Rhodovastum atsumiense: one gene and its partner. The protein of the gene in region 1 interacts with the protein of each later gene in a pairwise test. Links are inferred from orthologs where the notes say so. Each region holds a gene or a part of one and is shown on either strand. Other genes may lie near its edges.

Region 1 (11,767 bases):
GCGGCATCGACGCTCGGCTGGACGCGTTATGTCGCGAGCGAGGACGACGTCGTCGGCATGCGCGGCTTCGGCGCCTCGGCTCCGGCCCCGGCGCTCTACAAGGAATTCGGCATCACCGCCGACCGCCTGGTGGAGCTGGCCCGCGCGAAGCTGGCCCGCCCGGACGCCGCCTGAGAAAAGGGAGAACCCGATATGGCAATGATCAGCATGCGGCAGTTGCTGGACCATGCAGCGGAGCATGGCTACGGCGTGCCGGCCTTCAACATCAACAACATGGAACAGCTGCTCGGGATCATGGCGGCGGCAAGGCGCACCGACTCGCCGGTGATCATCCAGGCCAGCCGCGGCGCCCGCGCCTATGCCAACGACCTGATGCTGCGTCGGATGATGGAAGCAGCCACCGAGATCCATCCCGACATCCCGGTCTGCCTGCACCAGGACCACGGCGAGCAGCCGGCGACCTGTTTCTCGGCGATCCAGATGGGCTTCACCAGCGTCATGATGGACGGTTCGCTGGAAGCCGACGGCAAGACCCCCGCCAGCTACCAGTACAACGTCGAGGTCACCCGCAAGGTCACCGAGCTGGCGCATGCCGTCGGCGTCTCGGTGGAAGGCGAGCTGGGCTGCCTCGGCTCGCTGGAAAGCGGCCACGGCGAGCAGGAGGACGGGCACGGCGCCACCGGCAAGCTCTCCCGCGAGCAGCTGCTGACCGATCCCGCCCAGGCGGCCGATTTCGTCGCCGCGACCCAGGTCGATGCGCTGGCGGTGGCCATCGGCACCTCGCACGGCGCCTACAAGTTCAAGAGCAAGCCGACCGGTGAAGTGCTGGCGATGGACGTGGTGCGCGCCATCCACGAGCGCCTGCCCAACACCCACCTGGTCATGCACGGCTCCTCCTCGGTGCCGGAGGACCTGCAGGCCGAGTTCAACAAGTGGGGCGGCGAGATGCCGCAGACCTGGGGCGTGCCGGTCGAGGAGATCCAGCGCGGCATCAAGATCGGCGTGCGCAAGATCAACATCGACACCGATTGCCGCATCGCCATGACCGCGCAACTGCGCCGCATCGCCACCGAGAAGCGCGGCGAGTTCGACCCGCGCAACTTCCTCAAGCCCGCCATGGCGGAGCTGGAGAAGCTGTGCGCCCGCCGCTTCGAGGAATTCGGCACCGCCGGACAGGCCCCGAAGATCAGGCCGATCCCGCTCGCCGAGATGGCCCGCCGCTATCGCAGCGGCGCCCTTGCCGCCACCACCGCAGGCCCCCGCACCGCCTGATCAACCCGCCAGAAGGACACGTCACATGGCAGCAACGACCGAGAAGCGCAGCGCCGCCGACCGCTACAAGGCGGGGGTGATGCAGTACAAGGACATGGGCTACTTCGACCTCGACTACGAGCCGAAGGAAACCGACATCCTTGCCTGCTTCCGCATCACCCCGCAGGACGGGGTCGATCCGGAGGAAGCCGCGGCCGCCGTGGCCGGTGAAAGCTCCACCGCCACCTGGACGGTGGTGTGGACCGACCGCCTGACCGCCTGCGAGAAGTATCGCGCGCGTTGCTACCGGGTCGATCCGGTGCCGGGCAACCCCAGCCAGTGGTTCGCCTACATCGCCTACGACCTCGACCTGTTCGAAGCTGGCTCGATCGTCAACGTCTCTGCCTCCATCATCGGCAACGTCTTCGGCTTCAAGCCGCTGAAGGCGTTGCGCCTGGAGGACATGCGGATCCCGACCGCCTACGTGAAGACCTTCCAGGGCCCGGCCACCGGCATCGTCGTGGAGCGCGAGCGGCTGGACAAGTTCGGCCGCCCGCTGCTCGGCGCCACCATCAAGCCGAAGCTCGGCCTGTCGGGGCGCAACTACGGCCGCGTGGTCTACGAGGCGCTGAAGGGCGGACTTGATTTCACCAAGGACGACGAGAACATCAACAGCCAGCCCTTCATGCACTGGCGCGACCGCTTCCTGTACTGCATGGAGGCGGTCAAGCGCGCCGAGGCCGCGAGCGGCGAGGTCAAGGGCACCTACCTCAACATCTCCGCCGCCACCATGGAGGACATGTACGAGCGCGCCGAATTCGCCAAGGATCTCGGCAGCGTCATCGTCATGATCGACCTGGTGATCGGCTATTCGGCCATCCAGTCGATGGCGAAGTGGTGCCGGCGCAACGACATGATCCTGCACCTGCACCGCGCCGGGCATTCCACCTACACCCGGCAGAAGTCGCACGGCGTCAGCTTCCGCGTCATCGCCAAGTGGATGCGCCTCGCCGGCGTCGACCACATCCATGCCGGCACCGTGGTGGGCAAGCTGGAAGGCGACCCGGCCACCACCAAGGGCTACTACGACATCCTGCGCGAGGACTTCGTGCCGCAGCGCCTGGAACATGGCGTGTTCTTCGACCAGCCCTGGGCCTCGCTCGCCAAGACCATGCCGGTCGCCTCGGGCGGCATCCATGCCGGGCAGATGCACCAGTTGCTCGACCTGCTCGGCGAGGATTGCGTGCTGCAGTTCGGCGGCGGCACGATCGGCCACCCGATGGGCATCGCCGCCGGCGCCACCGCCAACCGCGTCGCCCTGGAAGCGATGATCCTGGCCCGCAACGAAGGCCGCGACATCCTGAACGAAGGCCCGCAGATCCTGGAGCGCGCCGCGCGCCACTGCCAGCCGCTCGCCCAGGCGCTGGAGGTCTGGAAGGACGTGACCTTCAACTACGCCTCCACCGACACGCCGGACTTCGTCCCCACCGCGACCCCCGCCTGACCCGGAGCCCCGCGCCATGCGTCTGACCCAAGGTACCTTCAGCTACCTGCCCGACCTGACCGACGAGCAGATCCGCGCCCAGATCGCCTACGCCCAGCGCAACGGCTGGGCGGTGAACATCGAATACACCGACGACGCGCATCCCCGGAACACCTACTGGGAGATGTGGGGCCTGCCGATGTTCGACCTCAAGGACCCCGCCGGGGTGCTGCACGAGATCGCGGAATGCCGGAAGGTCTTCGGCAATTCCTACATCCGCGTCTCGGCCTTCGACGCCACCCACGGCTGGGAATCGATCCGCCTGTCCTTCATCGTCAACCGCCCGGCCGAGGAACCCGGCTTCTTCCTTGACCGCAACGAGGTGAACGGCCGCAGCGTCAACTACACCGTCCGTCCCTACGCCGCCGCGGCGAAGCCGGCGGGCGAGCGCTACTGATGGGCGACGCGCCGCAAACCGTGGACCTCGGCCGCGCCTTCGCCGAATCAGGCGTGGGCGAGGTGCTGGCCCAGCTCGACGCCGAGCTGGTCGGGCTGGCACCGGTCAAGGCCCGTATCCGCGAGATCGCGGCGCTGCTGCTGGTGGACAAGCTGCGCCGGGAGCTGGGACTCTCGGCGCAGCCGCCGACCCTGCACATGTCCTTCACCGGCAACCCGGGCACGGGCAAGACGACGGTCGCGCTGCGCATGGCCGACATCCTGCACCGGCTGGGCTATGTGCGGTCGGGCCACCTGGTGGCGGTGACCCGCGACGACCTGGTGGGCCAGTACATCGGCCACACCGCCCCCAAGACCAAGGAGATCCTGAAGAAGGCGATGGGCGGCGTGCTGTTCATCGACGAAGCCTACTACCTGTACCGGCCGGAGAACGAGCGCGACTACGGCCAGGAAGCCATCGAGATCCTGCTGCAGATCATGGAAAACCGCCGCGACGACCTGGTGGTGATCCTCGCCGGCTACGCCGACCGCATGGACCGCTTCTTCTCCTCCAACCCCGGCTTCCGCTCGCGCATCGCCCACCACATCGACTTCCCCGACTACGCGCCCGCCGAGCTGATGCAGATCGGCCAGAAGATGCTCGCATCCCAGGGTTACCGTCTGAGCCCGGAGGCGGAAGCAGCCTTCACGCGTTATATCGACGCCCGCATGCAACAGCCCCACTTCGCCAACGCCCGCTCGATCCGCAACGCCCTCGACCGCGCCCGGCTGCGTCAGGCGGTGCGGCTGTTCGACCGCCGCGACCGGGCGCTCTCGGTCGAGGACCTGATGACGATCGAGGCGGGCGAGATCCTGGCGAGCCGCGTCCTCGCCGCCCCTGCCACGGGGCAACGCCCCACGGAGACGTAACAATGAGCGGCGTCCTGATCGCCCCCTCCATCCTCTCCGCCGACTTCGCCCGCCTTGGCGAGGAAGTGCGCGCCGTGGACGAGGCGGGCGCCGACTGGATCCACCTCGACGTGATGGACGGGCACTACGTGCCCAACATCACCTTTGGTCCGGAAATCGTGCGGGCCATCCGCAAGAGCACCGGCAAATGCTTCGACGCCCACCTGATGATCTCCCCGGTGGACGCCTACCTCGAAGCCTTCGCCAAGGCCGGATCGGACCGCATCACCGTCCACGTCGAAGCCACCACCCATCTCGACCGCACCCTGCAGGCGATCCGCGCCCTTGGGGTGAAGGCGGGCGTGGCACTCAATCCGGCAACGCCGGAATCCACCCTGGCCTACGTGCTCGACGCCGTCGACCTCGTGCTGGTGATGTCGGTCAACCCCGGCTTCGGGGGACAGAAATTCATCCCGTCCTGCGTCGATAAGATCCGGCGCATCCGCCAGATGATCGGCGATCGCGACATCCATATCGAAGTGGACGGAGGCGTCACGCCGGAAACCGCGCCACTGGTCGTCGGCGCGGGGGCGGATGCGCTGGTCGCGGGGTCGGCCGTGTTTGGGCGACCGCCCTACGCCAACGCTATCAAGGCGATCCGGGACGCGGCGACACCGGCCATCAATCAGGCGGCCTGAGAAGACTCCCGGGGCGCTGCCCCGGCCCCGGCAGGAGGCTTCGCCTCCTGCACCTCCACCAAGGGCAAAGCCCTTGGATCCCAGAGATATCCTTGAATACGCCCCTCCCGACCTGGCTGACCCTGCTGCTCGCCTCCGCCTGCGGGCTCATCGTCGCCAATATCTACTACGCCCAGCCCCTGATCGGACCCATCAGCCTCTCCCTCGGGCTCTCGCCCCAGGCCGCCGGACTGATCGTGACCATGACCCAGATCGGCTACGGCACCGGATTGCTGCTGATCGTGCCCCTCGCCGACCGGATCGAAAACCGCACCCTGGTGGTCTGCATCCTCGGGCTCGCCATTCTCGCCCTGCTGGGCGCCGGACTCTCCACCAGGCCGACACTCTTCCTTGCCACAGCCCTGCTGATCGGCCTCGGCTCGGTGGCCGTCCAGGTGCTGGTGCCCTACGCCGCCCACCTCGCCCCGGAAGCCACCCGCGGCCGCGTCGTCGGCAACGTCATGAGCGGGCTGATGCTGGGCATCATGCTCGCCCGCCCCGCCGCCAGCTTCGTCACCCACGCTTTGTCCTGGCACGCCGTCTTCATCATCTCGGCCATGGTGATGGCCGGACTGGCCACGGTGCTGCGATTCGCCCTGCCTCGCCGCCACCCCGGCAGCGGCCCGAGCTACGCCACCCTGCTGCTGTCGATGGGACGGCTGGCCCGCCATACCCCCATCCTGCAACGCCGCGCCTTCTACCACGCCTGCCTGTTCGGCACCTTCAGCCTGTTCTGGACCACGGTGCCGCTGCTGCTGGCCGGCCCGTTCCAGCTCTCGCAGAACGGCATCGCCCTGTTCGCCCTGGCCGGCGTGGCCGGCGCCATCTCCGCCCCGATCGCCGGCCGCGCCGCTGACCGCGGCTGGAGCCGCCCCGCCACCGGCGCCGCCATGCTGGGCACCGCCGCCGCCCTGCTGCTCTGCCTGACCGCCGACTCCGGCTCACCCATCGCCCTGGCCATCCTGGTGCTGGCGGCGATCCTGCTCGACTTCGCCGTAACCGCGAACCTCGTGCTCGGCCAACGCGCCATCTACAGCCTCGGTGCCGCCGTCCGCGGCCGGCTCAATGGCCTCTACATGGCCACCTTCTTCGCCGGCGGCGCCTTCGGCTCGGCCCTCGGCGGCTGGACCTACGCCCGGGGCGGCTGGCCACTGACGATCTGGGCCGGACTCGCCCTGCCCGCCCTGGCCCTGGCCGGCTTCCTCACTGAACTGCGCCCCCGCAGGCCACGGGCTTAGGCCGGCACCGGCCGCATCGCGTCCACGTTCGCCTCCAGCTCCGGCAACAACACGACGCTTTCCTGCTCGTTGGGGTCGGTGCGCGCGATCACCGCCACGCATTCCTCGGTCAGGCTGGGGTTGTACGGCAGATGCGGAACATTCGCCGGGATATAAAAGAAATCACCCGCGCGTACCACCGCATGATGTTCCAGCCGTTCGCCGTGCCACACATGCGAGACCCCTTCCAGGGCGTAGATCGCGGTTTCATGGGCCTCGTGCTTGTGCGCCCTGGCCCGCCCGCCCGGTGGGATCCGGACGATCTGCAGGTGGATGCCCCGGGCACCAACCGATCCCGCCGAGATTCCGACGGTGTAGGTCAGCCCCTGCTTCCCGATGAAACCCTCTCCGGCCCGGACAACCCGGCATTGCGGCGCCAGCGGAGGCGGCGTGGTGGCGGACATGCTCGTTCTCCTCGGACATTCCGTGCAAGGCCCCCGCAACCGGCGTGCCCCCCGATGGGGCACACCGATTGAGCCGCACCGGTCATGCCGGCAGAGGTAACGTCTGCTCCGAAGCGTGACATCCGTGACACGCCGATCCTGTCTGCGGGATATGATCGATGTCCCCGGAGGGGGATGTGGAAGGAGCGGAGGCCATGACGCGAACACGGGAACTTTATGAAAGTTCCAGCGGCGATCGCTGGCTTCTTGTCAGTGATCCCGACACGGAGCGGGTGTTCGTCCGGCACGAGCCCAACGTGGCCTCGGGCGGGCGGAGGAGCGAGATCGGGATCGGGGAGTTCCTGACCCGTGGCGGACACGGCCCCGAGCATCAGGCGCTGCTGCACCTGATCGCAACCCTGGTATGACCCGTGGCGGCGGGGTTTCCCGCCGCGCAGCGAGACTGGGGTGCAGGGGCCGTGTGGCCCCTGCCGGGTCCAGGGCAGCGCCCTGGCCTTGCCTTACCCGATCTGGATCTTGGTATCGCTGAGGAAGTCGTACGGCGGGATCGGCAGGTTGGCGGGTGCCGGCCCTTTGCGGATGCGTCCGGCGGTGTCGTACTGGCTGCCGTGGCAGGCGCAGAACCAGCCGCCGAAGTCGCCGCGTGGTTCGCTCGACTTGCTGCCGCCCGGCACGCAGCCGAGATGGGTGCAGACGGCGCTGGTCACCAGCCATTGCTCGTGGCCGTCCTTGACCCGGTCGGAGTCGGGGGCCGGGTCGCGCATGTCCGCGACAGGGGCTTCCTGGGCCATTTTGATCTCGGTTTCGGTGCGGTGGCGGACGAACACCGGCTTGCCCTGCCACATCACCACGATGCCCTGGCCCGGCTCGATCGGGGTCAGGTCGACCTCGGTCTGCGACAGCGCCAGCACATCGGCCGAGGGATTCATGCTGCCGACCAGCGGCCACACCACCGCCCCGGCCCCGATCGCGGCCGAGCTGGCCGCCATCAGCGACAGGAAGTCGCGCCGGGTTGGCTGGATTTCGGCATCAGGCCCCTGGCCGAGGGGAATCGCGGTCATGTCCGCTCCTTATTGCTGACCCGTGAAAACATGTGGGGGTGGCCGGCCCGGGTGGGCCGGGCCGGCGGCACCATCTCCAAACGAGATATATCTTATTCCGTTAGATATATCGCGCCAGGGATCATTGCAATGGTGATCTTGTGTTACGGCTTTTGCGGTGCGGGAGGCTGCATGCGTCCGCCACCCGGGCCGGGTCCGGGCGGGGTGATCAGGCCGGGCAGACGGGTGGCCGCCTTCGCCTGCTGTTCCGGCGTGAGGGAGGGCATCAGCGTATGCGCCGCTTCCTGCACCCTGCGATGCGCTTCCGTGTGGGATTCGAACATCTGGTTCATCATGGCCTGGCGATCTTCCCAACTCGCCGAGGGCATCGCCTGGAATACGTTGGCACGCATGCCCTGCATCTGGCCGGCCATGCTCTGCACCGTATCGGCATACTCGTTCCAGGCCGGTTCCTGGGCTGGGGTAATGCCCAGCTCGGTCTTGAGCCCTGCCAGGTAGCTGGCCGGGTCGTTCAGGCCGCGCCCGAAACCGGGGCCACCCCCCCGCCCCATGCCGCCGCCCATTCCGGGGCCGCCCCCCATTCCCGGCCCCATCGGCTGGGCCCACGCAATGGCCGTGCCCGCCAGCAACATGGGAATGGTGCCGAGGACAAGACGCCTGCTCATGCCGCGCATGAGATCCTCCTTCGCCTGAGCGTTGTTGTCGTTGCGGGATCCGGCTTGCCGTCGTTCCCGGCCGGCCGACGGCCCCGCGCGGGACGCAGGACCCGAGGGCATGGCAGATACCTTATCGCATAAGATATATCTAATTTCAAGATATATCTAATTTGGTCAGCAATGAGACTGCCCTGTGCGTCCCGCATACCCGGGCTCGCCTTGCGACCACGGCGATGACAGCGACAGGCCGCGGCACGCAAACCGGCCGGCCGGCCGGCGGGAGTGGTGGAACCAGCAGCACATCGGACCGGCAGCATCGCTGCGTCGCCCCGACCGGCCTGGCCGCAGAATTAATTTTCATGCGACAACGTTATTCGCCACCGACCCGATGGTACCATTTTGTTTGCAGCACGAATAAGTTTTGACTGCACCGGTTTTCATCTGATTTTGCCATCGTTCTGACCTGTGACTTGGCAAGGATCGGCAAAGCCTCCCAGGTATAGTTACGGGATTGCAGCAAACTATCGGCACAAGAGCGTTCGTGAAGGGTTGTTAGATTGATTTGATAATGGCAATGAATGCCAGGCCTTGGACAGAAGTGCCGGATTCAGGTCCGGCGACCTGTCCGATCCCGGCAGGCGCCACGGGGTGCCTGCGTTGAATGCAGGAGCGGATCAGCCGGAATGAAGACCAGTCAGGACCACGGTGCGGTTCGGGCGGGCACGGGACACGACGCCGTCACGAGCGCCAGGACACCACGCCGCCTGCTGCTGTTGGACCCCGCCCGCCAACATGCCAGGGACGAAGAGCAAAATGACGCCCTGGCACTGATCCGCGATTTCGTCGCCGCGGGCTGGCAGATCGAGTGGGTTATCGATCGCGCCGATCCCCTGCCCGCCCTGCCTGGCCAGCCCGGCGTCACCATCCACCGCCTGCTCGCAGCCAACCGGATCAGGCCGGAGCTGCGGCTGATCCGTCGGGACGCCACCGCCTGCGACTCGCCGCCGGCCGACGCGGCGGCCGCCGACAGCACGCAGGAAACCTTGGTCTCCCGCCTGGATGCCTGGGCGCGCCAAACCTGGAAGACCAGCACCGGAATCCCGGCACGCCTGCTGGCGCTGGGGGTCTGGGTGCTGATCCGGCTGCAGTACCGCATCCGGCGGCTGTTCGCGACGGCGACCTACCATCTGCGGCACCGGGCCAGGCAATTCGCCGCGTGCCTGCTGGACCGCCCCGCCCGGCTGGTCCGGCGCCTGCTCGGCGCGGTCGCGGTCCGGGCGCGGCAACGCCTGCACGCGCTGGTCCACCTGCCCGTCCTGGCGCCTGTCGCCCCGGTGCTGCGCCACCTGTACCGCACCCTGACCGGCCCGGCCGAGACGACGGACAGCACGCCGGCCGGCGCGACGCCCGGCCCGGGGAATGCCACGGCGCTGGTCCGTGACGCGGCCGACCGGGCCCGACTGGTCGCCCTGCTCAGGGGCATGGGGCCGGATGACCTCGTCCTCATGCCCGCCGCCGAGCCGATCCATCTCGAACTGCTGCTGCAATTGCTGCCGCATCTCGACCTGGACACGCCGCTGCGCGCGACGTTGCACCTGCTGCTGACCCCCCACCCCCGTCTCGACATCGGCCCCGGCGAGCTGGATGCCGCCACGCTGGGCCGGCGGCTTGCCACCGGCTGTCCGTTCCGCAGGCTGATCCTGCATGCCGCGACCGAAGCCGAAGCCGCGCGGCTGCAGGAGGCATTGCGGCTGCCGGTCTTCGCCCTTCCCGCCGGGACGGCTCCGGCGACGGGCGCCCCCCCGACGCGGGTGGAGGCGAGACTGCGGGCCTTCACCAGCCCGTCCGGCACCTCGGTCTGCATCGACGCGTTCGGGCCGGTCGCGCTGGTGGTCAGCGCGCTCTGGGGCCGGGTCGGCAGCTCCGCCATCTTCGACGCGCAGCTCCGCCACCTGATCGACCATGGCTATCTGGTGGTGCGCCTGCTGGTGGAGCACTGGCCGCACCGCGAGCCGCAGCGCAGCCGGCGCATCTCGGCCTTCCTCTCCGAGAATTTCGAGAACGTGCGGCCGCATCTGCACATCGTTGCCGAGCGCGACGACCGCGCCGCCTCGATCGCGCGCATGGTCCGCTCCGCCGCGTTCCGGGCGGCCTCGGTGGTGACGCGGGTACAACTGCTGCTGCGCGACCCGGTGACGACCGAGCCGGAGGCGCTCGCCTGGGCAGGCCGTCGTGCCGCGGTCGCGCTGGTGAACCATCTGCCGCAGTTACTGCTGACCGAAACGCTGACGCGCGCGCCGGTCGTCCTGGCAACGCATGACATCTATTCGGACCTGATCCGTTCCCACGGCGTGCCCGAGTTCGTGCCGCACGGCGCCATCGACGATGCCGCCTGCCGGCGCGAGGAACGGGAGTGCTGGCACCGCGTCGCCGTCTGCGCCAACATCTCGACCGAGGAACATGCCCTGATCCGGCGCGACGCGCGCCACGCCGTGCTGGTCCGTCCCTATGCCGCGCCGCGCCTGCCCTCCGACCGCTCCTGGCCGGAGATCGTGGCGGCAAACCGGCTGCCGGATGCATGCCGCGAGGTCTCCGGCTGCGACATCCTGGTCTGGGGCGGCTGGCACCAGGTCAATGTCGATGGCGTGCACTGGTTCCTCGACCAGGTGCGGCCGCTGCATCCGGCCCTGGCGAATGCCCGCATCATCATCGCTGGCCGGGTGGTGCAGGGCCTCGACCGCGCGCGGCTGCCGGAGCGCAACGTGATCTGCGCCGGCTTCGTCGATCGGCTCGAGGATGTCTTCGCGCGTTCCCGCGTGCTGGTGATTCCCGACCAGGCGGGGACCGGCCTCTCCATCAAGGCGATGGAGGCCCTCGCCGCCGGCGCCTGCTTCGCCAGCACCGCCTGCGGCCTGCGCGGGCTCGAGCTGGGCGACAGCGAGTACCGCCCGGCCACGGATGCGGCCGGCCTGGCCGGAGACATCGCCGCCCTGCTCGGCTCGGCCGAGGCGCGACGCCGGCGCACCGCGACCGCGCGACGCCTGTACGCACTGAACTACTCGGCCGAGGCACATGCCCGGGCGATGAACGAGGCCCTGGCCTGGGCGATGGCGCCGGATGGCGCGGCCGCAGCCGTCGCCGCGGCGATCGCCGCCCCCGCAGCGGACGCCACGCTGCCCGGGATGATCACCGCCAGGACCGACGAGGTCTCGCGGCAGGCGCCGCCCCTGGTTGCGCCCGGGCCCCGGAACGATGCGCCGCGCGCGCAGGAGGAAAGCTTGCCCGATCCGATCCCGTCCACCGCGCAGCCGCGGCTGAGCGTCGTCGTCTGCACCTATAACCGCTACGACGTGCTGCCGGACGCGCTCGACTCGCTGCTGCGCCAGCAATGCCCCGCCGGGTTCCTCGAGATCGTGGTGGTGGACAATTCCGCCGACCAGGCCGCGGCCGGACAATTCGGCGAACGCTACGCCGGGGAGCCGGGGCTGCGCTACCTGCTCGAGCCGGTGCCGGGCCTGTCCAACGCGCGCAACCGCGGCCTTGAGGAAGCACGG
Region 2 (11,677 bases), 1.8 Mb from region 1 along the record:
GCGAGGACGCCAACGGCACTCTTTGGCGTATCGCACCGAAGCTGGCAGAATAGCCCGCATGATCCTGGCTCAGCTGACCGACCTGCATGTCCGCCCCCCCGGCCTGCCGGCCATGCGGATCTGCGAGACCAACATGCTCACCGAGCGGGCGCTGCTCGCCGTGCGCGATTTCCGGCCGCGGCCGGATGCGGTGGTGATCACCGGCGACCTGACCGCGAACGGGCTGGCCGCCGAATACCGCAACTTCGCCGGGATGCTGGCACGGCTGATCGACATGCCAGTGTATGTGGTGCCCGGCAATCACGACGATCGCGAGGTCCTGCGCAGCGAACTCGCGCACCTGCCCGGCGTGACCAGCCATCCCCGTTTCGTCCAGTATGTGGTGGAGGACCTGCCGGTCCGGCTGGTGATGCTCGACACGCTGATCCCCGGCCGCACCGAAGGCGAGCTTTGCGCCGAACGCCTCGCCTGGCTGGAGGCGACCCTGGCGGCGGCGCCGGACCGGCCGACCATGATCGGCATGCACCACCCCCCCTTCGCCTGCGGCGTCGGCCACATGGACCGGATCATCCTGCGCGACCCGGCCGCCTTCGCGGCGGTGGTGGCGCGGCACCGGCAGGTGCAGCGCATCATCTGCGGCCACCATCATCGCGTCATCACCGGCAATGTCGCGCAGGCCATCGCCTCGGTGGGTCCGGGGGTCGCGCATATCGTCGAGCTCGATCTGTTCGACGACAAACCCTCCGCGTGGCGACTCGAGCCGCCGGCCTTCCAGCTCCACGTGCAGATCGCCGGCGGCGGCATCGTGTCGCATACCGCCTTCGTTGAACGCTATCCCGGCCCGTTTCCCTTCATTCCGGACCCAATTTGACCTCACGGGCACGCCCGCATGCATGAGACCCTCGCATTACCCCCCCGCCTGCCCCATCATGGCGCGCGAGTCTCAACATGCATCGAGGAGCGATGATGGCTGATCTGGAACAGCGCACCCGCGATCTCGCTTATCGCCTGTGGGAAGAAGCCGGCCGTCCGGACGGACGCGACCATGAATTCTGGTACGCCGCCCGCCAGCAGGTCGAGGCGGAACCCGTCCATAACGGGCATGTCCCGACGCCGGTGACCGCAACGCCCGCACCCGCCGCGACGAAACCGGCCGAGGCAACGCCACCGGCGACTTCGCCTGCGGCGCGCACATCCGCTCCGGCCCCGGCGGCCACTGCGTCCGTCGCCGAGCCCGTGGCGCCGCCCCCCGCGAAAGCGACGCCTCCGGTGAAGGCCGCGGCCGCCAAGACCAGCAAGGCCCCGACCAAGACCGCCGGCAAGCCGACGGCGAAAAAGAAGACCTGACCCGTGGCCGACTCTCGTCGGCCCGCGTCTCGCCGGCCTATTTCGGCCTGACGCTCTGATCGCCACCGGGCGTGCCCGGAGGCGGAATCACAGGCAGCGGAAACCTGGTGTCGGGCGGCGGCTGCCGGGCGATGTCAGGATCGACATGCGCCGGCGGCGTGATCACGCCGCCCTGGGGCCTGCCGGCATCTCCGCCCATCGATCCCTCATTCTTCGATGGCGGTGCCGTCGGGGTATCGGCGCGCGATCCCGGCGCCGGTCCCTGCGCGGCCGCCGGCGCGGCGATGAACAGAATCCCGGCGGCGGCGACCCCGCAAAGTGCCGCCCGCAGCTCATGCTTCATCCCGATCCTCCGTGGTCAACAGATGCAGCGAGAACAGGCCGGCGGCATCGCGCCACAGCCCGGCGCTGCGCCAGCCCGCGCGCGCGGCCAGGGCGATGAAGCCCCCGACAGTGTGCTTGTAGCTGTTCTCGGTATGGATGCTCTCGCCGGCCTCGAAACGCACGCTGTGCCCGGCGACGCGCACGGTCTGCGCGCGAAGGCTGACCAGATGCATCTCGATGCGTCCCTCCTGCTCGTTCCAGCGGGCGTCATGGACGAAGGAAGACAGGTCGAACGCCGCGCCGGCCTCGCGGTTGAGCCGCGCCAGCAGATTGAGGTTGAAGGCCGCCGTCACCCCGGCGGCATCGTCATAGGCCGGGATCAGCACCGCCGGGTCCTTGCGCAGGTCCACGCCGACCAGGAACAGCGCCCCGGCGCCGAGTGTGTCGCGCACCTGCTGCAGGAAGCAGATGGCGACATCGGGCTCGAGATTGCCGATGGTCGATCCGGGAAAGAAGCCGAACACCGGGTGACCCGCGACCTCGCGCGGCAGCACCAGCGGGCGGAGGAAATCCGCGACCAGGGGATGCACCGGCAGGCGCGCCTGCATGCGCCGGCGCAGCGCCGCCAGGGCGGCAGCCGCCACGTCGATCGGCACGTAGGCCGCCGGAGCCTGCAGCCATTCGAGCAGGATTTCGGCCTTGTCCTCGCTGCTCGCGCCGTACTCGACCAGCACGCTGCGCGGCGGCACCCTCCGCGCGATCGCAGGCACGGTCGCGTGCAACAAGGCCAGCTCGGTGCGGGTCGGGTAGTATTCGGGCAGGCGGGTGATGGCGTCGAACAACGCGCACCCCTTGGCATCGTAGAACAGCTTGGCCGGCAAGGTCTTCGGGCTGCGCCCGAGTCCCGCCAGCGCCTCCGCCGCGACCGCGGCGTCGAGCGTGCCGGACATGTCGAGCATGTCCTCTCTCCCGTTCTGTTTCTGTTGTTATTTGCCCGGAATGATCAGGCGTCCCGGGCCAGGCGCAGGCCACTCACCTGCCAACGCCGGTCGGGATGGAAGAAGTTGCGGTAGGTCGGGCGGGCGTGACCGGGGGGGCTGGCGAAGGATCCGCCGCGCAACACCATCTGGTTGACCATGAATTTTCCGTTGTACTCGCCGATCGCCCCGGCAGCCGGCACGAAGCCCGGATAGGGACGGTAGGGCGAGGCGGTCCACTGCCAGACATGCCCGGTGACCTCGTGCAGCGCCACCAGCCCGAGTGCATGCTCGAACTCCTCCTCGGTGGGCAATCGCGCGCCGGCCCAGCGGGCGAAGGCGTCGGCCTCGTACCAGCTCACATGCCGCACCGGCGCCCGGGGATCGAGCGGCGCCAGCCCGCCCGGCCCCATCTGCGCCCATCCGGCCTCGTTGTCCCGCCAGTAAAGCGGCGCGGTCCAGCCTTCCCGCTGCACCACCTCCCAGCCATCCGACATCCACAGCGTCGGTGTGCGGTAGCCGCCGTCCTGCATGAATTCCAGCCAGTTGCGGTTGCGCACGCAGCGATCCGCCAGCCGATAGGGGCGCAGCAAGGCCAGATGCGAGGGAGTCTCGTTGTCGAAACGGAACCCGCCGCCGCGATGGCCGATGGTGGCGAGCCCACCGGCCAGATCCAGCCAGCCTGCTTCCCCCTCCATGCCGGCCGGCTCACGCCAGCCGGGCAGCACCGCGGGGGCCAGCGGCGAGGCGGCGAAGGCGTGCATCATGTCGGTGACCAGCAATTCCTGGTGCTGCTGCTCGTGCTGCAGGCCCAGCAGCACCAGCGCGCCCGGCGCCTCGCCCGCCCCGATCAGCGCGGCCATGGCCTGGTCGACATGCGCCCGATAGCGCCCGACCTCCCCGGCCGAGGGACGCGTGATCAATCCGCGGCGAGGTCGCGGCTGCCGGGGACCGACGGTGTCGTAATAGGAGTTGAACAGGAAGCGACAGGCCGCATCGAACCCCGCATACCCCTGCGCATGCGGGCCGAGCACGAACTCCTCGAAGAACCAGGTGGTGTGACCACGATGCCATTTCACCGGGCTCGCATCCGGCATGGACTGGACGCACTGATCCTCCGGGGTCAGCGCGGCGGCGAGGCGTTCGGTGTGCCCCCGGACGATCTGGTACTCGGCAAGCAGCCGCTCGGCCGAGGATGTTGATGCCGCGTGCGCGGGGGGTGCTGCGAACTGCATGGCCCGACAAACGATACGCCCCGACCCCGGTTGCGCCCGCTCACCAGTGATGCCGTGCTTTGTGCAGCCCGCGGCCGGGGCGGCGGGGGATCTATGCCGCCTGGCTGCGCACCGGCAGCAATGAAGCGGAAGGAGACGGCGGGGCGGCGGGGGGCATCGGCAGCAAGGGGCCCGGGGCCTTCTGCTTCGGCGCCATGGCATGGCGCCAGCCCCCTCCGGAACGGACGCGCTCGGCCAGCCCCGGCCTGCCTCCCGACCGGCCGGTCGCCCCCGGTGCCTTCCGGCCGCCCGAAGCGATCGCCGCATTGCCGGGCACCCGGTTCGGCCGGATCACCGGCGCCGGGCCGACCACCATCGCATACAGCCCGACTGCGGCCAGGCCGATCACGGCGAAGGCCAGGAAGGCCGGGGTGGTGCCGACCACCGCCGCCAGGCTGCCGCCGCAGCCGGCGCTGAGCGCCGCCCCCATCCCGCCGGCCAGGCCGATCGCCGCCGCGACCACGTTGAACCCCCCCTTGCCACGGGTCAGGTCGGCCACCGTCAATGGTACCAGCAGGCCGAAGGCCGCGCCGCTGATGCCGTCGAGTGCCTGCACCAGCACCAGCACCATCGGGTCGCTCACCACCGCGAACAGCAGGGCGCGCAAGGGCAGCATGGCCAGGGCCAGCGCCATGACATGGCGCCTGCCCCAAAGTTCCGTGGCCCGGGCGAGCAAGGGGGACACCATGATCATGGTGAGTTGCGGCAGCACGATGCAGCCGGCCACGACCAGGCTGGCGCGCGCGCCTTCGGCGGCCCCGAGGTCAGCGGCCTTGAGCAGCAGCAGCGCGGCATTGCCGAACTGGAACAGCACCACCACCGCGGCGAAGGGCAACATCCCCGGACAATCGGAGGGCCACAGCTTCGGGCGGGGATCTCGCGACGATGCCGGGGTGTGGCCGGAAGCGGGGCCGGACGCGGGCATCGCCCGCAGCACCAGCAGGCAGGGCAGGCACAGCAACGCGGCCAACCACAGCACCGACGCCGGGGACAGCAGCATGCCGCAACCGCCCATCACCACGGCGCCGCACGCGTTCCCCGCGGCGCTGAACCGCAGATTGCGCGCCAACCGCAATGTCAGGGCCCCGCGATCCACCGACCCGACGGCGATCCCCGCCAGCGCCAGCCCGAGCAGGCAGCCACCGAACCCCTGCACCACACTGGCGAACAGCCCTGGCACCAGCCCTGGCCAGGAGGCCAGCAGGGCGGCGGCCACGCCGATGGCGATCAGTGCTCCCCCTGCCGCCCATCGCTTGCAGGGCAGGCGGTCCACCAACACCCCGGCCGGCACCTGGCCGGCCATCGCCGCCACGGTGGCGGTCGTCACCGCCCAGCCGATCTCGGCCGGGCTCCAGCCTTGCCGGGTGAGATAGACGACGATGAACGGCCCGAAGCCGGTCAGCAGCGCCGCCGTGAGGAAATTGAGTCGTTCCTGCCCGTCGCCGGGAAAGACAAGGCCGTTGATCGTGTTCGCACGCTGCATGGTCTGCTCTCCTCGACGTTGCCGCCAGGAACCAGAGCCGACGCATGGCATTTCGGGACTATCTTCCGAAGAGAACTGCCAGCGAGCGCATCTTCCCAGGCGATCTTACTTGCCTCGTCGCAAGATCACCTCCCTGTGATTGACGAATTTGTTACCACACGGCCGGAAGCAACTGCAAGCCGATCGCCTCACGACCGGCACGCGCCCTGCGCGTACTGTGGCGGAGGCGCCGCAATCCCCCCGCCACAAGCCGGCCGTGTACATGCAAATGGCCGGGACAGGCCCGGCCATCGCATGAAACCAGATCGGGGAAGACCTCAGGCGACCGCGTCGCTCTCCACCCGCCGCTCGAAACGCTTGCGCTCGTGCGGGTCGAGGTAGCGCTTGCGCAGGCGCACGGCGGACGGGGTCACCTCCACCAGCTCGTCATCCTCGATATAGGCAATCGCCTGTTCGAGCGACATCCGCCGCGGCGGGGTCAGCAGCAACGCCTCGTCCTTGCCCGCGGCCCGGATATTGGTGAGCTTCTTCTCCTTGATCGGGTTGACCTCGAGGTCGTTGTCCCGCGAGTGCTCGCCCAGGATCATGCCCACGTACACCTTGTCGCCGGGATCGACGAACAGCGTGCCGCGCTCCTGCAGGTAGAACAGCGCGTACTGCACCGCTTCCCCATTCTCGGTGCTGATCAGGCTGCCGTTTCGGCGCCCCTCGATCGTGCCCTTCCAGGGGCCGTAGCCGTGGAACAGCCGGTTCATGATGCCGGTGCCACGGGTGTCGGTCAGGAACTCGCCGTGGTAGCCGATCAGGCCGCGGCTCGGCATCAGGAAGGTCAGCCGCACCTTGCCGCCGCCCGAGGGGCGCATGTCCTGCATCTCGCCTTTGCGCAGGCTCATTTTTTCCACGACGATGCCGGTATAGGGCTCGTCGACATCGACCAGCACCTCTTCCATCGGCTCCTCGCGCTCGCCTGTCTCCGGATTCTGGCGGGTCAGCACGCGCGGGCGGCCGATGGTCAGCTCGAAGCCCTCGCGCCGCATGGTCTCGATCAGCACGCCGAGCTGCAGTTCGCCGCGCCCGGCGACCTCGAAAGCCTCGCTCTCGCTGCTCTCGGTGATGCGGATGGCGACGTTGCCCTCGGCCTCACGCAGCAGGCGGTCGCGGATCTGGCGCGACGTGACCTTCTTGCCCTCGCGCCCGCCGAGCGGACCGTCATTGATGCGGAAGGTCATGGCCAGGGTCGGCGGATCGACCGGGATCGCCGGCAGTGCCGCCGGCAGCTCGGGCGCGGCGATGGTATCCGGCACGGTCGCCTCCGCGAGCCCGGCGACGGCGATGATGTCGCCCGCCTCCGCCTCTTCCACCGGCACGCGCTCCAGCCCGCGGAAAGACATCAGCTTGGTCAGTCGCCCGATCTCCACCACCGAGCCGTCGGCGCGCAGCACCCGCACCGGCATGTTCACCCGGGCGCGGCCCTGCTCGACCCGGCCGGTCAGCACGCGGCCCAGGTAGTTATCGTAGTCGAGGATGGAGGCGACCATGCCAAAGGGCGCCTCGGTATCCAGCACGGGCGCCGGCACGTGGCGCAGCACCAGGTCGAACAGCGCCGAGAGGTCCTTGCGCGGCCCTTCCAGCGCCACGTCCGCCCAGCCCTGACGGCCGGAGGCGTACAGCATCGGGAAGTCAAGCTGTGCGTCGGTGGCGCCGAGGGCGGCGAACAGGTCGAACACCTCCTCGTGCACCTCGTCGGGGCGGGCGTCCTGGCGGTCGATCTTGTTCACCACCACGATCGGCCGCAGCCCGCGCGCCAGCGCCTTGCCGACCACGAACTTGGTCTGCGGCAGCACACCCTCGGCGCTGTCCACCAGCACGATGGCGCCATCCACCATGCCGAGGATGCGCTCCACCTCGCCGCCGAAATCGGCGTGGCCGGGGGTGTCGACGATGTTGATGCGGGTGTCGTGCCACACCACCGAGGTGCATTTCGCCAGGATGGTGATGCCGCGCTCGCGCTCGAGGTCATTGCGGTCGAGCGCGCGTTCGGCAACCTGCTGGTGCTCGCGGAAGGCACCGGACTGCCGCAGCAGTTGGTCGACCAGCGTGGTCTTGCCATGATCGACATGGGCGATGATCGCGATGTTGCGGATGTCCATTGGGGCCTTCGGGAGGTTTTGTCGCATGCGGCAAGAGCCGTCGCGAAAGGGTTCCCCCGCGACGGCCCGCCAAGCTCTGGCCCCCAGATAGTGGATCGGGACGCGATTTTCGAGTCCCGATCCGGCAGCTCAGATCATCAGCGCGGGTATCCCGGCGTGCCGACCGTGGGCTCGCCCGTCCCCGCCCCTCCGCCCGGGCCACCGATGCCGCTGCCGTCGGCGCCCATGCCGCCGCCCGGACCGATGCCGGCGCCACCGCCCGCCCCGAGCGCGCCGCCCCCGACCGGGCTGCCGGTGTCGGCGGGTCCCAGGCCGGCCCGACTGCCGCCTCCCGCTTCCGTCCCCCCGGACACGGCCAGCACCTGGTTGATGATGCGGTTGGCCCCGGCGAGGTCGCCGCGGCCCAGCGCCTGGCGCGCATCGGAGAGCTGCTGGACCAGCGGATCGGCGACCGGCTCGGCCGCGAGCGAGGGCGCCACCGCGCGGTCGAGCAGACGCGTCTGCGCCCGTTCCAGCGCTTCCTGGGCGGCGCCGGTGCGGCGCTGGGTGATCGCGGTCTGGGCCGCCCGCAGGTATTGGTCGGGATCGGCGTCGGTGCCGACACGGGGGGTGGGCAGGCGCTGGGCCTGGGTGCTGTGCACGTCACCCGTGCCGGTATTGCTCGACCGGTTGCTGCGCGGCGCGGTGCCGCCGGTCCAGGCGCCGCTTCCCTGATCCTGGAGCCCGGTGCCACTGCCGGACGGGGAGGCGTTGCCCAGCCCGGGCGAGGTCGTCTGGGCGTAAGCGCCCCCCACGGCCAGCCCCAGCAGGGCCGCCGAGGCAAGAAGCAGATTGCGCATCTGGCATTCTCCCTTGCGAGTGCGATGCGCCCGCCTGCAGGCGGGCGCGTCACCCCCCCAACGACCAGAGCGCCGAAACGGTTCACCCGGACATGTCACGGCGTCGCGAACCGGGCCTCCGGCATGCATCCGACGAAGGCCCGGGCCGCTGTGGCTACTGACCTGTGCCGGCCGGCTCGCCCGCGGGAACGGGGGTGGCGGACCCACTATAAGGCTGCTGCATGCCACCCGCCGTGCCGGCGGCACCACCGGCGCCCAGGGCGCCATCCTCGGTCCCGCGCATATTATCAGGCATGTTATTGGGCATGCCCGGGCCGCCCTGCGGCATGGCCGATGCGGCCGGGGCCGGGTTCATGCCGGTGCCCCCGCCCGCCGCGAGCGCCTGGTCCACCTGCTGGCTGGCACCGTTGAAATCGCCGCGTCCGAGCGCCTGCCGGGCCGCCGTGATATTCTCGATCATCGGGCTGGCATCCGGCTGGTCGGCGGCCGATCCCACCACCGAGCGGTCGAGCAGGCGGGTCTCGGCCCGCTCCAGCGCCTCCGAGGCCGCGGCGGTACGATGGTGTTGCAGGGCGTCCTGCGCGTTGCGCAGCAACTGCTCGGGGCTGGCGTCGCCCGCGCGCTGTGCCGACACGCCACCTGCGGTCAGCGCGAGCAGCGCGACCGAAGCGAGAAGCACTTTGTGCATTCGGCGTTCTCCCGTGAAAGCGTCGCCGGACCCGGGGAAATTCACCCGGGTCCGGCAGACAGGGAACGCCGAAACGCCTCGATGGGTTCTGATACAGTCTGAAACAACGTCCGGGCGAACGGCACGCACCGGCGGGGACCGGGACGGGCCCGGCCCCCCTGGCCATCAATCCGCCAGCGCCGCCATCTCACCGGCCAGTTCGCGCTGCGGCCGGGCGCCGTAATGGCTGATCACCTCGGCTGCGGCGATGCTGCCCAGCCGCGCGGCGGCAGCGAGCGAGCGCCCGGCCGTGTAGGCCGCCAGGAACCCCGCGGCATAGGCATCGCCCGCGCCGGTGGTGTCCACCACCTCGGTCGGCACCGCCGCGGCGGTCACCGTCTCGGCGCCGCGCAGGATCACGCTGCCGGCCTCGCTGCGGGTCAGCGCCGCCAGCGCCACCTCGCCCCGCACCGACGCGGCCGCCGCCTCGAAGCTGTCGCACTGGTACAGGGCGCAGATCTCGGCCTCGTTGGCGAACAGGATGTCCACATGCCCGGCCACCAGCTCGCGGAAGCCGTCGCGATGGCGGTTCACGCAGAACGCGTCCGACAGTGACAGCGCCACCTGCCGCCCCGCCGCATGCGCCGCGGCGGCGGCCTTGCGGAAGGCCGCCTGCGCCGCCGGCGGATCGAACAGGTAGCCTTCCAGGTAGGTGATGGCCGACTCCGCCACCAGCGCCGCGTCCACCTCGTCCGGCCCGAACGCCACGCAGGCACCCAGATAGGTGTTCATGGTGCGCTGCCCGTCCTGCGTCACCGCGATCAGGCAGCGTGCCGTGGAGGCTCCGCCCGCCAGCGGCGGGGTCGGGAAATGCACGCCCGCCGCGGCGATGTCGTGGCGGAACACCTGGCCGAGCTGGTCGTCGGCCACCCGCCCGAGGAACGCCACCCGCGCGCCGAGCGCCGCGGCGACGGCGCAGCTGTTCGCCACCGAGCCGCCGCTGCTCTCCTGGCCAGCCGGCAGGTCGGCATAGAGGCGCTCGGCGGTCGCTTCGTCGATCAGCGCCATCGCGCCCTTGTGCATGTCGTGCTTCGAGAGGAACGCCTCGTGCACCGGCGCGACCACATCCACGATGGCGTTGCCGATGCCAAGGATGTCGAAGCGGGCCTTTCCGGCGGGCGCGGAACTTGTCATGTGCTGCAGGATCTCCACGGGCGGGGTCGCGCCCCGCCTATCACCCGCCCCCCTGCCCCGCAACCCGCGCCCCCGCAACCCGCCCGCCCGGCCCCCACACTCACCGGAGTTCATCATGACGCTGCTGCTGCCCCCGATCCGCGCCGTGTCCCAGCTCGACGACCCGGTGTTCCTGGGCGTGGTGCTGCGCAGCATCGCCTGGGCCGTGCTGGCCTTCGCGGCGGTGGCGGGGCTGCTGGCCTGGGCCGGGCACGAGGCCGGGCAGAGCTGGGGGCCGAACTGGGCCGGCTGGCTCGGCTATGCCGCCGGCCCGGTGGGCGGCGGGCTGCTGGCGCTGTTCCTGTTCCTGCCGGTCGCGACCGTGATCGCGAGCCTGTTCGTCGATCGCGTGGCCGACGCGGTGGAACACCGCTACTACCCCGCCATCCCGCCGGCCCGCCCGGCCGCCCTGAGCGTGCAGATATGGGACGGCATCGCGCTCGGCGCGCGGGTGCTGGCGCTGCAGGTGGTGGCGCTGCTGCTGTCGCTGCTGCTGCCTGGAATCGGTCTGGTGCTGGGCTGGCTGATCGCCGCCTGGGCGATCGGCCGCGGGCTGTTCGTGGCGGTGGCGATGCGCCGCATGGACCGGGACACCGCCACCGCGCTGTACCGGCGCCAGCGTGGGGCGGTGATCGTGCAAGGGGGCCTGATGGCGGCGATGGGTGTGATACCGCTGCTCAACCTGCTCGCGCCGGTCCTGGGCACGGCGGCGATGGTGCATGTGCTGCACGCCCGCGACTGATACCCGGTTCGGCTTCCCCCATGACACGATCATGGCACGCACCGAGCATTGACACCCGATCCGGCCGCGCCATGGCCCAATATCGGTGGCGCCGGAGATGGAAAGAGGTAATGCAATTGTGTGCCTGTTTCTCCGAACCGGCTGCAGTCCAGTCATGATTGCAACGCAGTGCTCGTTCCAGCACTCAATCCATCTTCACGTCCTGGTTGTTCGCCCGCGCACCACTGTGATAGGCCAACGGCGCCAACGTTCACCCGAGTGAATCGGAGCCCTCGTGTTCAAGCGCCGCAAACCCGATGAAGCCCCGGCTGCCGAGCCGACCCTGAATGCCCCGGCCAGTGGGCAGGACCAGGTGCGCCCGGCCGGAAACGCGGCCCCCGGACCGGACGACGCGACGCGTTCGACCGATTCCGGCCTCGGTGTTCCCCCGTTTCGCCCTGCTCCGCCGAAGGAGGCTCCGCCCATGAGCCGCGCGCCGTTCGCCGCCAATCCCACTGCACCCGTCGGGATCCAGCCGCAGCCGCAGCCAGGGTCCGGCGTGCCACGCCCCGGCATGGCCCCGGTGCGCCCGCAGGTGCGTGAGCCGACCGAGCGCCGCACGCTCGTGGTCGGCCGTGGCATCTCGCTGCAGGGCACGGTGC

Evidence for each region.
Region 2: the proteins of rpe (region 1) and NBY65_RS07250 interact in binary tests that used the Escherichia coli proteins (3 or more experiments, as listed by UniProt). The link is inferred for Rhodovastum atsumiense from one-to-one orthologs.

What each region holds. Positions count from the first base shown.
Region 1 is NZ_OW485601.1:3,396,953-3,408,719, reverse strand. Bases 3,069-5,938 are described here. They hold rpe (ribulose-phosphate 3-epimerase), read left to right. Parts: upstream 3,069-4,101; coding sequence 4,102-4,776; downstream 4,777-5,938. Other genes in these bases: NBY65_RS15510 (MFS transporter), read left to right, coding at 4,869-5,938; cbbX (CbbX protein), read left to right, coding at 3,191-4,099; NBY65_RS15525 (ribulose bisphosphate carboxylase small subunit), read left to right, coding at 3,069-3,191. Also shown: tkt (transketolase), read left to right, coding at 1-174; fba (class II fructose-bisphosphate aldolase), read left to right, coding at 193-1,272; NBY65_RS15530 (form I ribulose bisphosphate carboxylase large subunit), read left to right, coding at 1,298-2,755; more of NBY65_RS15525, read left to right, coding at 2,772-3,068; more of NBY65_RS15510, read left to right, coding at 5,939-6,053; NBY65_RS15505 (cupin domain-containing protein), read right to left, coding at 6,050-6,496; NBY65_RS15500 (hypothetical protein), read left to right, coding at 6,691-6,903; petA (ubiquinol-cytochrome c reductase iron-sulfur subunit), read right to left, coding at 6,997-7,557; NBY65_RS15490 (Spy/CpxP family protein refolding chaperone), read right to left, coding at 7,701-8,231; NBY65_RS15485 (glycosyltransferase), read left to right, coding at 8,897-11,767. UniProt on the Escherichia coli protein: Catalyzes the reversible epimerization of D-ribulose 5-phosphate to D-xylulose 5-phosphate.
Region 2 is NZ_OW485601.1:1,619,718-1,631,394, forward strand. Bases 8,252-11,031 are described here. They hold NBY65_RS07250 (adenosine kinase), read right to left. Parts: upstream 10,256-11,031; coding sequence 9,248-10,255; downstream 8,252-9,247. Other genes in these bases: NBY65_RS07240 (hypothetical protein), read right to left, coding at 8,252-8,394; NBY65_RS07245 (hypothetical protein), read right to left, coding at 8,549-9,082; NBY65_RS07255 (EI24 domain-containing protein), read left to right, coding at 10,371-11,031. Also shown: NBY65_RS07200 (PQQ-dependent sugar dehydrogenase), read left to right, coding at 1-53; NBY65_RS07205 (phosphodiesterase), read left to right, coding at 59-871; NBY65_RS07210 (DUF2934 domain-containing protein), read left to right, coding at 967-1,347; NBY65_RS07215 (hypothetical protein), read right to left, coding at 1,385-1,690; egtD (L-histidine N(alpha)-methyltransferase), read right to left, coding at 1,680-2,630; ergothioneine biosynthesis protein EgtB, read right to left, coding at 2,675-3,883; NBY65_RS07230 (MFS transporter), read right to left, coding at 3,975-5,405; translational GTPase TypA, read right to left, coding at 5,723-7,555; more of NBY65_RS07240, read right to left, coding at 7,693-8,251; more of NBY65_RS07255, read left to right, coding at 11,032-11,036; NBY65_RS07260 (bactofilin family protein), read left to right, coding at 11,500-11,677. UniProt on the Escherichia coli protein: Catalyzes the ATP-dependent phosphorylation of fructoselysine to fructoselysine 6-phosphate. Functions in a fructoselysine degradation pathway that allows E.coli to grow on fructoselysine or psicoselysine.